One region of the Lysinibacillus sp. OL1 genome, then DNA from elsewhere that is predicted to be linked to it. Evidence: riboswitches for the same ligand, from Rfam matches in the RefSeq annotation. Region 1 holds a riboswitch; each other region holds the start of a gene.

Region 1 (3,661 bases):
CCATGCTCGTCAATTTTTTGTCCTAACATTTCTGCGTATACTGTTGCAGGAAGTGGAAGGAATGGAGACCCGAAGCAAGTAGAGAATACTGGTTCTGGCTCAGTCACACCACGTTCAGTTCCAGCAAGTTTAGAAGTGAACCCGCTTAGGAAGTGATACATTGCTTGTTCTTTAGTTAATTTACTGATTGGAGGTAATACACCAAATGCATCAGCTGTTAGGAAGATGATTGTTTTTGGATGACCTGCAACAGAAGGATCAACGATATTTTCGATGTATTGGATTGGATAAGCTACACGAGTATTTTCTGTTAGTGATCCGTCATCATAGTCACAAATACGCGTTTCTGGATCAACAGCTACGTTTTCTAATACAGAGCCGAAGCGAATCGCATTGTAGATTTCTGGTTCTTTTTCAGCAGAAAGGTTGATTGTTTTTGCATAGCAGCCACCCTCAATATTGAATACACCATTATCAGACCAACCGTGTTCATCGTCACCGATTAGCTTACGATCAGGATCAGCTGATAACGTCGTTTTACCAGTACCAGATAGACCGAAGAATAACGCTACATCGCCAGCTTCACCAACGTTTGCTGAGCAGTGCATTGAAAGAATACCTTGTTGTGGTAATAAGTAGTTCATGATACCAAAGATAGATTTTTTCATTTCACCAGCATATTCTGTACCACCAATTAAAATAATTTTCTTTTCAAGTGATACGATGATGAATGTTTCAGAAGCAGTACCATCAACCGCAGGATCTGCTTTAAAGTTAGGAGCTGAGATGACAGTGAAGTCAGCAACATGAGAAGCTAATTCATCTGCTGTTGGACGGATAAATAATTGATGAGCAAAAAGATTGTGCCATGCGTATTCATTAATAACTTGAATGCTTAATTGTGAATCTTTGTCAGCACCTGCAAAGCCTTTGAATACGAATAACTCGTCACGTTCTTTTAAATATTTTATTACTTTTACATATAGGTTATCGAACACTTCAGAAGAAATCGGTTGGTTGACTTTACCCCAGTCAATTTGATCTTTTGTGCTTTCTTCTTCTACCGTATATTTATCTTTAGGTGAACGACCAGTGTATTTGCCAGTTTCTGCACGAACTGCGCCATCTACTGTTAACATTGCTTCACCACGAGATGTAGCTTTTTCTGCTAATTGTGGTACTGAAAGTTGAACATTAATGTTACCGCCGTTTAATAATTCCTTCAGTTCGTTTGCAATTTCTACTGAATTCATCGATTAAATACCATCCTTTTTTATAGTATTCCCTTGATTTAGAGGGATTTTTTCTTAATTTCAAAAATAGTATAACACAATTGCTTAAATAATCTATACTAATTAAGAAATTATTTTAGAGTTTTTACCACTTTTCAATAAACTGACAAAAAATAATGTTTTTCGAGTAGAATACCATCAATCCTACTGTAATTAGGCACGAAAATTGAGCCACACATATGTTACCACAAGTAGCTAGGTATGTTGTAGGGATTAATTTGCTTCTATTTACATCATCATCCAAGTATGAAAAGTTTTTGTGTAATAAGTTCTTTCCTTTCTATACAGTAATACATAAGAAAATATTTGACAACGTTCGACCTTTTCAGTAACATGAGATTGAACGGATACTCTTATCCCGAGCTGGTGGAGGGTCAGGCCCTGTGAAACCCGGCAACCTGCATGAACTATTTCACGACATGCGTTGGTGCCAACCTGATGCAAGGGAACATCCCTTGAACGATAAGAGTGAAAGGTTACGCAGTCATTATTCCTTTCCTCATGTAAAGTAACGTGAGAAAAGGATTTTTTTATTGTTAAAAATCAATGTAAAGGTAAGTATATGTAGTTCTTTCCTTATTATAATGACGAATCTTTCGAAATCCTCGTGTTAAAAGCAGCAGTAACGGCTTGAGAGTTCAATCCTTAGGAGCGGACTTGACATGGGTAATGAGTACCGTATTCATACACAACTACTTATTGTAAGAGTATTTAGGAGGAAAACCAAATGACAAACCGTCGACTGTTTACATCAGAGAGTGTAACAGAAGGACATCCAGATAAGATTTGTGACCAAATCTCGGATGCCATTTTAGATGCTATTTTAGCAGAAGATCCAAATGCACGTGTAGCGTGTGAAACAACTGTAACAACAGGATTAGTATTAGTAGCAGGAGAAATTACTACTTCTACTTATGTGGATATTAAAGGTATTGTTCGTGACACTGTAGCTGAAATTGGCTATACACGAGGTAAATATGGCTTTGATGCAGAGAACTTAGCGGTGCTTGTGGCAATTGGCGAACAATCACCTGATATTGCCCAAGGTGTTGATCAGGCATTAGAGGCACGTGAAGGCTCTATGACAGATGCTGACATAGAAGCAATTGGTGCTGGTGACCAAGGCTTAATGTTTGGCTATGCATGTAATGAAACACCAGAGCTAATGCCATTACCAATTAGCTTGGCACACAAATTAGCACGCCGTTTAACAGAAGTACGTAAATCAGGGGAACTTGCCTATTTGCGTCCTGATGGTAAAACGCAAGTAACGATTGAATATGATGACAATAATGTACCGGTTCGCGTGGATACAATTGTTATTTCAACACAGCATGATGAAGAAGCAACACTTGAACAAATTCAAGCAGATTTAAAAGAATTTGTTATTGCACCAGTTGTACCGAGTGAATTATTAGATGCTAATACGAAATACTTCATCAATCCAACTGGCCGTTTTGTAATTGGTGGGCCAAAAGGTGATGCTGGATTAACAGGGCGTAAAATCATTGTTGATACATACGGTGGTTATGCACGTCACGGTGGTGGTGCCTTCTCAGGTAAGGATGCAACCAAGGTAGACCGTTCGGCGGCATATGCAGCACGTTATGTAGCGAAAAACATCGTAGCAGCTGGCTTAGCAGAGCGTGCTGAAGTGCAACTTGCCTATGCGATTGGCGTTGCTCAGCCTGTTTCCATTGCTGTCGATACATTTGGCACAGGTAGAGTGAAAGAAAGCGAAATCGTTGAATGGGTACGCGAGCTATTCGATCTACGCCCAGCAGGTATCATTAAAATGCTTGATCTTCGTCGTCCAATTTATAAACAAACTGCTGCGTATGGACATTTTGGTCGTACAGATTTAAATGTACCATGGGAGCAAATTGATAAAGCAGACGCGCTACGAGAAAAAGCACGTTTATAAACTATTGAACTAAAGTAATGAAGTCATTAGAAAATTATTCTGATGTATTAATAAGCAAAGGGGCAACATTGCTCCTTTTGTTTTTTTTACAAAAATACCTCGCTAGGATTCGTGAACATATTCGGTACACGAAAACGCGAGGGATTTTTTCGTTAGTATTGATTTTTTGTGTAGGTTATTTATTTCTGAAGTGATTTATAATATTGACCTTTTTCTGCGTATTCTCGTACGATACGTTCCATATCCTCTTTATCTTCAGCATTTAATTCTCGGACAACTTTTGCTGGACGACCTAATGCTAAACTATTTGGAGGAATGACTTTACCAGGAGGTACTAGGCTTCCAGCTCCAATAAATGCACCTTCTCCAATCTCAGCTCCGTCTAAAATAATGGATCCCATACCAATTAAGGCATTTTTGCGAATTGTACAACTATGTAAAGTGA
Region 2 (3,661 bases), on a different contig from region 1:
AGGCATATTAAGTGAATTAGGCACTTCATTTACTGAGGTAACAAATTCAGCTGAAAAATTAGCGAGCTTTGCGCAAAATTTAAAAGGATAGACTACTAACATTTACATTCTATTTTTAGACGTAATAAACACTATAGTACCTATTTAAATGTTTGTTGTGAAGTTATCGCTATAGAGGATCAATTTTATAGAGATTCAGAAAGTAAGAGCTATTTCACTGATGAAATAGCTCTATTTTTGCTAAATTTGTAAAGGGTTTAACGTAATTTTCAATGAAAAAAAGATTATACTGTAGAAAGAATGAATATTAGGGGCGGTTATGATGAAAACAGTTGTTGTTTTAGGCGGCGGTATTACAGGACTATGTACAATGCATTATTTGCAACGTCAAGTGAAGGAACATAATTTAGATGTTCGTCTAGTGCTTATAGAAAAAAATACATATTTAGGAGGCAAATTATATTCAGCACATGAACAAGGTTTCATCATGGAAACGGGTGCTGATTCTATTGTAGCCCGTCATCAAGGCGTTATGGAACTCGTGCAGGAGCTTGATTTTGAGGCGGAATTAGTTTACAACGAAACAGGTATTTCTTATATTTATACGAATAATGAGTTACATGCTATTCCGGCAGATTCAACTTTCGGAATACCGATGAGTGTAGCATCCTTAGAGGAAAGTACACTTATTTCCGAGCAGGGAAAAAAAGAAGCGTTGAAGGATTTAACATTGCCAAACAATGGCTTCACAAAGGAAAGTTCTATCGGTGAATTTTTAACTTACTATTTAGGAGAGGAACTGGTGAAAAACCAAATTGCACCAGTCCTTGCAGGTGTTTATTCAGGAGATTTACATCAGCTTTCTATTGGCTCTACTTTACCGTATTTAATTGATTATAAGAATGATTTTGGAAGTATTATTAAAGGCTTTGATGCGAATCGTGAGCAATTTGTTAAAGCAGCGAACAAAAAATTTATATCCTTTAAAAATGGTTTATCTTCTTTAATTAATCGACTTGAACAAACCTTATCCGATGTAGAAATTATCAAGGGTGTTACTACACTAAATGTTCAAAAACAAGATAAGAACTACACAATTTCTTTAGCTAATGGTGAAATTATTGAGTCAGATTATGTCGTTTTAGCATTACCGAATGATTCTGTCCAAAATCTGCTACAGGATGAATCTTTAAACCGCTATTTTAACCAATTTACGACAGCGTCAGCAATTACTATCTATTTAGGTTTTGATGTGCCAGACGCTAAATTGCCAGCAGATGGAACGGGCTATATTGTTTCCCATAATTCAGACGTTACTTGTAATGCAGCAACTTGGACTAGTCGTAAATGGAAGCATACATCGAAAGAAAATAAATTACTTGTGCGACTCTTTTATAAGAGCATCAATCCAGCCTATGAGCAACTACGTGCCATGACTGATGAAGAATTGGCAGCAGTTGCTTTAGAAGATGTGAGAAAGAGCCTAGGAATAGAGGAGCAGCCAACTGTTGTGAATGTAACAAAGTGGATTGATCAAATGCCTAAATATGATTTAGCGCATCGTGAAGCATTACAAGGACTACTACAAGAATTACATGAGAACTATCCTAATTTATCGATTGCAGGGTGCTCATATTTTGGCGTAGGTATTGGTGCTTGTATTCAAAACGGGAAAAAAATTGGCGAAGAGCTTGCAAATGAACTTGCCAATTTCTAAGATTTTAAGTGAAAAAAAACTTTGTTATGTGAAATAGTCTTGACTCATTCGTCAGTAAACGATATGATTCTTTTAATTATTTAAAAAATTCATACTTAATTCTTATCAAGAGAAGCAGAGGGACTGGCCCATTGAAGCTTCAGCAACCAACTTTATTGTCAGGTGCTAAATCCAGAAGACCGTTGAGTCGAAGATGAGAAGGAACAACAATGATGAATCGTTAAAGCCTTCTTTTTTTATGAAAGAAGGCTTTTTATTATATAGAGACATAGGAAGAGAGGCTAATTTTATGGGATTGCTTGAAAGGTTAAAAACGCATGTATTGACGGCAGACGGTGCAATAGGCACAGTGCTATATGGCTATGGATTGGAGTATTGCCATGAGGAAATGAATGTTCAGAGACCCGAGTTAATTGAAAAGATTCATAGAGAATATATTGCAGCTGGTGCTGACATCATTCAAACGAATACGTACGGTGCAAATGCCATTAAATTAGCTCGCTATGGATTAGAATCAAAAGTCCAACAATTTAATGAAGCTGCTATCACCATCGCAAAACGAGCAGCGGCTGATGGCGGTCAATTTGTTTTAGGAACAATTGGTGGTATTCGGGGAATTCGTAAAAGTGATGCAACCTTGGATGAAATATTAGCGACTATTGAAGAACAAGCAAGCGTCTTACTTGCAGGGAATCCAGATGGCCTTTTACTTGAAACTTATTATGATTTTGAAGAATTAACAGCAACCTTAAAGATGCTACGAGAAAAAACAAAATTGCCGATTATTGCACAAGTTTCTATGCATGAGCCCGGTGTTCTACAAAATGGGATGTCTTTAAATAATGCTCTCCATGAGCTTGAAGCCCTAGGTGCTGATATTGTTGGTGTCAATTGTCGACTAGGTCCACACCATACTATTCTAGCATTTGAAGGTGTAGAACTTCCTAATAAGGCATTTATGTCGGCCTATCCAAATGCATCACTTCTGGACTTAGAGGATGGGCGTGTCGTTTATGAATCAGAAGCTGATTATTTTGGTCGAGCGGCTGTTGAATTGCGTGATCAAGGTGTACGTTTAATAGGGGGCTGCTGTGGTACAACACCCAAACATATTGCAGCAGCAAAGAAGTATTTAGAAGAGTTATCACCGGTTCAGGAGAAGCATGCGAAACCTGAAAAGATTGAGATTGTTCGGGAAGCGGAGCCAACAAAGTATGAGCCTCTTCATGAAAAGGTTAAACGTGAACGTTCTGTCATAGTAGAGTTGGATACACCTAGACATTTAGAGATTGACGGGTTCCTTGAAGGAGCAAAGCAATTATATGATGCAGGTGCAGATGTAGTTATGATGGCAGACAATTCATTGGCCTCTCCACGTATTAGCAATATTGCAATGGGAGCATTGTTGAAGAGCACACATGGTGTACGTCCACTAACTCATATTACATGTCGCGACCGTAATTTAATTGGTCTACAATCTCATTTAATGGGGTTAAATGCTTTAGGTATTCATGATGTGTTGGCTGTTACGGGTGATCCAACGAAAGTAGGAGATTTCCCAGGTGCGACAAGTGTTTATGATGTATCTTCAATGGAGCTAATCCAATTAATTAAGCAATTAAATGGAGGGGTCTCTTTCTCAGGTAAGCCACTTCGAAAAAAAGCAAATTTTTCAGTTGCTGCTGCATTTAATCCAAACGTCCGTGTGTTAGATCGTGCTGTGACACGCTTAGAGAAGAAAATTGAGCATGGGGCAGACTACTTCATTTCTCAACCAGTATATACGAAAGAAAAAATTGTAGAGATTTATGAGGCAACAAAGCATTTACAAGCTCCAATTTACATCGGTATTATGCCTGTTACGAGTTATAAAAGTGCTGAATTTTTACATCATGAAGTACCAGGTATCAAATTATCTGAAGATGCCTTAACAAGAATGAAAGC
Region 3 (3,661 bases), on a different contig from region 1:
AAAAGGGCATCGTGTTAAAAGAAGAGACCGCAGAACAAACGACCTATTCGGCAATGCCTGTGTCTGTGTTCTTACAGCAAATGCAACAGCGCTGGGAGTCGAATTTTACGTCTATAAGCGGGAAATTAGAGAAATTAGAGGAAAAAGTACAGGAAGCAGAGCCTAAAGTGGTCATGCTGAAGGGCAAGGAATCCATTATCAACTATTGTCAGTCACTTCTAAAGAAGGCGAAGAAAAAAGTGATGCTGTCGATGTGGGAAGATATGTATGATGCCTTACGTGAAGATTTGCAAGAGGTGGCGCTGCATGTTCCTGTTCATGGCATTACGTTGTATGTAGGAGAGCATCTCGCCTCAATTGACCAGCATAGAGCCACACATTATACAAAAAAAGCGTCTACACCGCATTGGTTTATCTTATCGATAGATGGTCAGGAAATGATTTATGGTCATTCTCCATCTACCCAAGAGACGGCCTTTATCACCAATGATCCGGTTCATATTTATTTGTTAGAGGATTATATATGGCATGATGTGCTCATCAATCGGTTAGTAAAACGTGATGATCAGGAGTTAGAAGACTGGATTGCTAAGGAGCGTAAAGCTTTTTTCTTAGAATAGTCGTATAAGGAAGGGGAGTTACTTGAAAAAATTCGTGTTGCTAGGTTTAATAAGCCTACTAATGCTAGGAGCCTGTAATGCTACACCACCTACCGATCCACCAACGATTCATGAGCTAACGGTTGTCCCAGATAATGTCCAAAAAAATATCGTTTCTAATGACAGAATACAACTATTGCATGAAAAGGATGCTCCATATTACCTTGTTTATTATTCAAAAGGGAATGTATTGGCAAGTATTACAGCTGAGGGAAATAGGCTTATTATCCAGTTAGAGGAAGGCAGCGAGCAAAGGAAAGAGGCTCAACCCTATGTTTTTAAAGTCACCGTCAAGAATCCTGAGCTGGATACCATTGATTTGCGAATAAACGGTCAGAGTACGCCCATTGATCGTATGACCATTATGTGATAAAAGAAACCGAAATCCCTTTAGAAATGAGATTTCGGTTTCTTTACGTGATGTCTAATAAAAGACTTTGTCTACGTTATATTTAGAGCGGAAAGTATTAATCGCATATGTTTCGTAAATTTCACGTTCCATTGGATCTTCTACTTCATAGACTTCAATTTTGAACACTTCATCTCGATGGTTTTTCATCGGAGATACATTATCCTCGAAATGTTTTTTAATACGTTGACGAATTTTACGTGCTTTCCCAACAAACAATAGCTCATTCTTGTCATTATAGAATAAGAAAATGCCGCCTTTATCACGTGTGATTTTATGGAAGTCAATAAAACCGAAGTAAGGTGTGATTGGCACATCACCTGGTTTTAAATCTTGTTCACGTTGACGGATTACTAGATCTGGTTTTGGAAATTCAATTTTAATCAAACTATTCACGTTCCTCTCTCTTACTAAAAGTATATGGTAACATAATTACGGCATGTTTACCATAAATTTTAAATGTAGAAACACCACAGATAGCAAGCTTAGTGTACATCAAATGAGCAAGGAACATGCACATGAATCACAAAATATTCGATGAATTATTGATATTCTAACTAGTTCGTGTTACAATTCAAGATAATTAAATAATCTTATCAAGAGAAGCTGAGGGATTTGGCCCGATGACGCTTCAGCAACCTCTAACAATTGTTAGAAAGGTGCTAATTCCAGCAAAGGATTTTTTCCTTTGAGAGATAAGAGTGGACGTGAAAAAAATCCTTCTCATTCTATCTCGTATGGAATGAGGGGGATTTTTTAATTTCGTTGCAATGTACGCAAGTTAGGTTTGCTAAAAGAGAGTGATTATAGAGAGGGGAAAGCAAGATGCCAATTAATATTCCGAAAAATTTACCAGCTGGAGAACATTTACGTGAGGAAAAAATCTTCGTCATGGAAGAAGATCGTGCGAAAACACAGCAAATCCGTCCATTAAATATATTAATATTAAATCTAATGCCAGAAAAAGAAAAAACTGAGCTCCAATTATTACGTTTATTGGGGAATACACCATTACAGGTGAATATTACCTTTTTGAATACAGCCACTCACGAGTCTAAAAATGTGAGTAAATCCCATTTGCAGCTTTTCTACACAACGTTCAATCAGATTCGACACCGACGCTACGATGGTATGATTATAACTGGTGCACCAGTAGAAAAAATGGCTTTTGAAGAGGTCAACTATTGGCAGGAAATTTCAGAAATTATGGATTGGTCTAAAAAGAATGTGACATCCGTGCTACATATATGTTGGGGGGCACAGGCTGCATTGTATCATCATTATGGCATTGGGAAGGTTGAGCTTTCTGCTAAATGCTCAGGCGTCTATTCCCATGTGATTACAGATTTAACTGTAGATTTGGTACGTGGCTTTAGTGATTTATTTACTGCGCCCCATTCACGCTATACATCTGTTTCGATTGACGAGGTTCGCAATCATCCAGATCTACGATTATTATCCTATTCAGAGGATGCTGGGGTATTTATTGTACAATCAAAAGATAATAAAAATATTATGATTACGGGCCATCTAGAGTATGATGCGACAACGCTAGCCGATGAGTACAGTCGCGATGTGGCGAAGGGCATAGATATCGCCGTTCCTGTGAACTACTTCCCGAATGACGATCCTACACAAGTGCCAATGAATACATGGCGTGCCCATACGCATCTATTATTCTCTAACTGGTTGAACTACTATGTTTACCAAGAAACACCATATGAATGGGATTTTGTAGATGAAATCGAATATCATATTTAATTAATAAAAAGTCTAATTTCTTTTCTAGCTTAGAAGAAATTAGACTTTTTGATTGTCATTTTCTGTTTCCTGCTGAGGTGTTTCGTTATTTTGAGCCTTGGATTTACGATTGCGAATAACTACTACAATCAGCAAAAGTATAGGTAATAAAATGGTGAAAATAAAGGAAAAGATTGGCCAAATTTCATTATTATAATTAGTAGAATGCACAATATCTGGATGAACAATTTGAGAAAGTCCAATAACAATTATACCCATCGGTATAATGAGTGGACGATGATCCTTGATCTTCAATATTTGTGCAAGTCCAACAACGGTCGTATAGAAATACATAAATGTACGAATATATATAGACGAAATCCACATAAATGCCATAATGATTTCTATGCGCTGCAAAAAATTCCCTATAGATATTCTTTGTGCTAAGGCATAGCTAGGAAATGTCCTTGATGCAGTGTTTTCAGGACCTAATACAAGAATCGATAGGACAATCAACGTAACTAAGACGATTCCGCCAAAAATTGCCCCAATATATAGCCCTTTCTGTGCAGACGGCTGTACATTGACGCCAGTAGGATAGAGCATCAATAATACAATTAATGGAAAGGAAAAGATACTCATAAAGCGTGCAATACTATAAAACATAGATGCTTTGGTCGCTTCTAGTAGAGGCTGAATATTCTCAAATGTAATTTGAGGGGTAATACTAAGGACGAAAAAAATAAAAATAAAGGTAAACAATGGGAAGAGGATTTCTGCCGAACGGGCAAAGGTCTCAATCCCTAAATAAGCGGCATACATAATAAGGATGCTGAACAGTAGGGCAAATGCT
Region 4 (3,661 bases), on a different contig from region 1:
GATACTACTCATTGAACGCACCTCCTAATTCTTCCACTGCCACGCCATTTTCTGAAAAATACGTTAACGCTTTTTGGACAATCTGCGTCTCGCCATGTAAATGCACCACAATATTGCCGACAATACCGTTTTTTAATTCAATAATATTAGCTGTTAAAATATTTGGTTGCACATCGTATACCTTAGTGACTTCTGCTAATAATGGCTTACCAGTACTTTCACCAAGGAATGTTAAACGGATTACACTTCCTGAAACATTTAATTGCTCAATAAGAGAAGGGGATAAATTACGTTGTGAAATTGTATTCAAAAACTTTCGCGTTGTAGGGTGCTTTGGTTTTGCAAAAAGTTCAATCGCTGTGCCGAATTCTACAACTTTCCCAGATTCTAGAACAGAAACCTCATCACAAATTTTTTGAATGACATTCATTTCATGTGTAATGAGCAGAATTGTAATTCCTAATTCACGGTTAATCTTTAACAACAATTCAAGAATGGCTTCCGTTGTTTCAGGATCAAGTGCACTTGTTGCTTCGTCACTAAGTAAAATTTCTGGTTCCTGTGCTAAGGCACGCGCAATAGCCACACGCTGTTTTTGACCACCTGAAAGTTGATTGGGGTAACTGTCTAGTTTATCTGTTAAACCGACAATTTCAGCATACTTAGCTACTCGGCTTTTTACTTCCGCCTCTTTATAGCCTAGTAGCTTTAAGGGAACTGCAATATTATTGTAAACTGTTGCTGTTTTTAATAGATTAAAGTGCTGGAAGATCATCCCGATTTTTTGGCGTGTTTGACGTAATTCGTGAAGAGAAAGGGTCGTAATGTCTACATTGTCTATCACTACTTTTCCTGCTGTAGGACGTTCTAGTAGATTAACGCAACGAATGAGTGTACTTTTACCAGCACCACTATAGCCGATTACACCATGAATTTGTCCCTTTTTTACGTGAAGATTGATGCCATCCACAGCTTTTATGATGCCTTTTTTCGACTTGAATTCTTTTGAGATATTTTGTAATTGAATCATGCGATTGTATGCTCCTTTCTCTACCTTCTAAAAAGCAAGAATCTGCTCGTTTTCCTATAGAGGAATTTCGGCAGATTCTTCGGCTTATAGAAGCTTCCTGAATGTATTACCAACTAGGGATTACTGAACCTTTGAATTCCTCTTCGATGAATTGACGTACTTCATCAGATTGGTAGGCCTCAACGAACTTTTTAATTGTTGGATCATTTTCATTTTCAGCACGCACGACAATATAGTTTACGTATGGAGAATCAGTAGATTCCAATAAAATAGAGTCATCTTTAGGGTTAATGCCAGCTTCTAATGCAAAGTTTGTATTAATAGCTGCTACATCTACTTCACTAAGTTGTTTAGGAATTTGAGCGGCCTCTAATTCAATGAATTTTAAATTCTTTTTGTTTTCTTCTACATCACGGATCGAGGCTGTTAAGTCTGCGCCCTCTTTTAACTTAATATAGCCAGCTTCCTGTAAAACAAAGAGGGCACGGGCTCCATTCGTTGGATCATTTGGTAAGCCAAACGTTGCTCCGTCAGGAATGTCATCAAAGGATTTATATTTTTCTGAGTAGATACCCATTGGATTTAAAATCGTTTTGCCCACTGGTACTAACTCTGTATCATGATCTTTATTAAATGTATCCAGGAAAGGCTCGTGTTGATAGCTGTTCGCATCAAGATCACCTTCAGCTAAGGATGTATTAGGTAAAACATAGTCAGAAAATGATTTTAGCTCTACTTCTAGCCCGTTTTCTTTTGCTACTTTAGCAGCTACTTCTGCAATTTGTTCGTGTGGACCAGAAGTGACGCCTACAACGATTTTCTTTTCATCAATTCCTTCAGCTTGGCTTTTACTATCTTCTTTAGAGCCACAGCCTGCTAAAGCTGCTACTAATGTTAAACTTGCTAAACCTACTAAAAATTTATTTTTCTTTTTCATGAAAATACCTCCAAGATTGTTTTTATCGGTTTTTTGAAAATAAAAAAACTCTCTTACAAATTAAGAGAGGCTCATGAAAAGATGTCCTCTCTTATCTATCAAACGAAGATCGTTTGCAGGATTTAGCACCTTCCTTTAAAAAGGAGGTTGCCGAGCTTCATAGGGCCAGTCCCTCAGCTACTCTTGATAAGAGATTTATAATATTTTTTTGTAATTCCGATAGAACTAATATAATTTATAGGGTATAGTAAGTCAATAAATAATTTTTAAATTTTTTATATAATTATAATATTTCGACACAAAAGAGGGATAACAATGTCTGTAAGAGTTAATTATGGTATAGGTTCATTTGGTAAGGTTATTAGTGCTCGTTTTCTAACGGGAACAGATATCATTGAAGGGATTGAAGCGCTTTGCGAAGAGAATAATATAGAGTCAGCAACAATTGTAAGCTGTATTGGCAGCTTTCAAAAAAGTAGCTTTGTTTATTTAGTGCCAGATGCAACAGCTCAAATTCATGTTCGTTTTAGTAATGTGATTGAAAAAGAGGGACCACTAGAATTTATTCAAGGTTCAGGTGTGGTGTGTAAGCGAGATGGTGGATATGAGACACATTTCCATGGTTCTATGAGTGATCAATGTGGTGTAGTATCGGGTGGGCATTTAATAAAAGGGGGAAATCCTGTTATAACTGCTGACATCGTGTTGGCAGAGGTACAAGGTATTCAACATATTCGAAAATGGGATGATGAAACAGGTCATGTTCAATTTTATCCATTAGAAGATGGTTTAGGGCAACCAAGGAAAATTGAAAAATAGTAATAATCCTGTAGCTAGAGATAGCTACAGGATAAGGCACATTATCTATTAAACAATTGTAATTGCTCGATTCTATGGATTGCTTCACGTAAGCGCTCCTCACTAACTAGCAACCCTACGCGCACATAGCCTTCACCATATTGACCGAAGCCATTACCTGCTGCTACAGCGATATCAGCTTTTTCGAGCAATAGATCAGCAAACTGTTCACTTGTATAGCCTAGTGGTACAGGGAGCCATGCGAAGAAGGAGCCTTTTGGAGCCGTAACATGCCAGCCAATTCTTCTAGCTTCTTCAATGAGTACATTTCGGCGACGCTCATAAGTAGCTCGTAGTTCATCCGCACATTGCTGGGAAGCTGTCAGTGCTACTGCTGCAGCTTGTTGAATGGCAGGGAACTGACTACAAAACAGATGATCCTGAATAAGATTAATAGCAGCAATAATCTCGGCATTCCCTACAGCGAAGCCTATACGCCAGCCAGCCATATTATAGGTTTTCGATAATGTATACATTTCAACTCCTACTTCTTTTGCACCATTTGCTTGAAGGAAGCTAACTGGTTTATTACCGTCAAATCCTATTGCCCCATAAGCAAAATCATGTGATACGATAATATTGTGTTCCTTCGCAAAGCGAACGGTCTCTTCAAAAAACGCAAGTGATGCTGTACCACCTGTAGGGTTGTTTGGGTAATTTAAGTAAAGAAGCTTTGCCTTTTCTTTCACTTCATCAGGTAATGCATGATAATCAGGTAAGAAATCATTTTCAGCAAAAAGGGGCATTACTTCAAAATTGACGTCTCCTAGTACGACACCTGATAGGTAATCTGGATAGCCAGGGTCTGGTAAGAGCATCGTGTCACCAGGGTTTAA

What was found. Region 1 has a riboswitch for S-adenosylmethionine ahead of metK (methionine adenosyltransferase). Riboswitches for the same ligand answer to the same signal wherever they lie in the genome.
Region 2: another riboswitch for S-adenosylmethionine. It lies ahead of EW028_RS21470 (bifunctional homocysteine S-methyltransferase/methylenetetrahydrofolate reductase); the one in region 1 lies ahead of metK (methionine adenosyltransferase).
Region 3: another riboswitch for S-adenosylmethionine. It lies ahead of metA (homoserine O-acetyltransferase MetA); the one in region 1 lies ahead of metK (methionine adenosyltransferase).
Region 4: another riboswitch for S-adenosylmethionine. It lies ahead of EW028_RS09730 (MetQ/NlpA family ABC transporter substrate-binding protein); the one in region 1 lies ahead of metK (methionine adenosyltransferase).

What each region holds. Positions count from the first base shown of each region.
Region 1 is NZ_SJDS01000007.1:33,847-37,507, forward strand. Features, by position in the region: gene pckA (phosphoenolpyruvate carboxykinase (ATP)) at 1-1,253, opposite strand, end outside; SAM riboswitch class I at 1,643-1,761, shown strand; gene metK (methionine adenosyltransferase) at 2,020-3,216, shown strand; gene EW028_RS13660 (gamma carbonic anhydrase) at 3,396-3,661, opposite strand, start outside.
Region 2 is NZ_SJDS01000016.1:28,760-32,420, reverse strand. Features, by position in the region: gene EW028_RS21480 (globin-coupled sensor protein) at 1-91, shown strand, start outside; gene EW028_RS21475 (protoporphyrinogen oxidase) at 323-1,717, shown strand; SAM riboswitch class I at 1,817-1,917, shown strand; gene EW028_RS21470 (bifunctional homocysteine S-methyltransferase/methylenetetrahydrofolate reductase) at 2,007-3,661, shown strand, end outside.
Region 3 is NZ_SJDS01000002.1:157,547-161,207, forward strand. Features, by position in the region: gene EW028_RS05160 (TrmB family transcriptional regulator) at 1-620, shown strand, start outside; gene EW028_RS05165 (hypothetical protein) at 643-1,029, shown strand; gene EW028_RS05170 (nucleotide excision repair endonuclease) at 1,084-1,455, opposite strand; SAM riboswitch class I at 1,659-1,770, shown strand; gene metA (homoserine O-acetyltransferase MetA) at 1,894-2,829, shown strand; gene EW028_RS05180 (GerAB/ArcD/ProY family transporter) at 2,869-3,661, opposite strand, start outside.
Region 4 is NZ_SJDS01000004.1:120,697-124,357, forward strand. Features, by position in the region: gene EW028_RS09720 (methionine ABC transporter permease) at 1-12, opposite strand, end outside; gene EW028_RS09725 (methionine ABC transporter ATP-binding protein) at 5-1,030, opposite strand; gene EW028_RS09730 (MetQ/NlpA family ABC transporter substrate-binding protein) at 1,137-1,967, opposite strand; SAM riboswitch class I at 2,056-2,160, opposite strand; gene EW028_RS09735 (PPC domain-containing DNA-binding protein) at 2,283-2,786, shown strand; gene EW028_RS09740 (pyridoxal phosphate-dependent aminotransferase) at 2,828-3,661, opposite strand, start outside.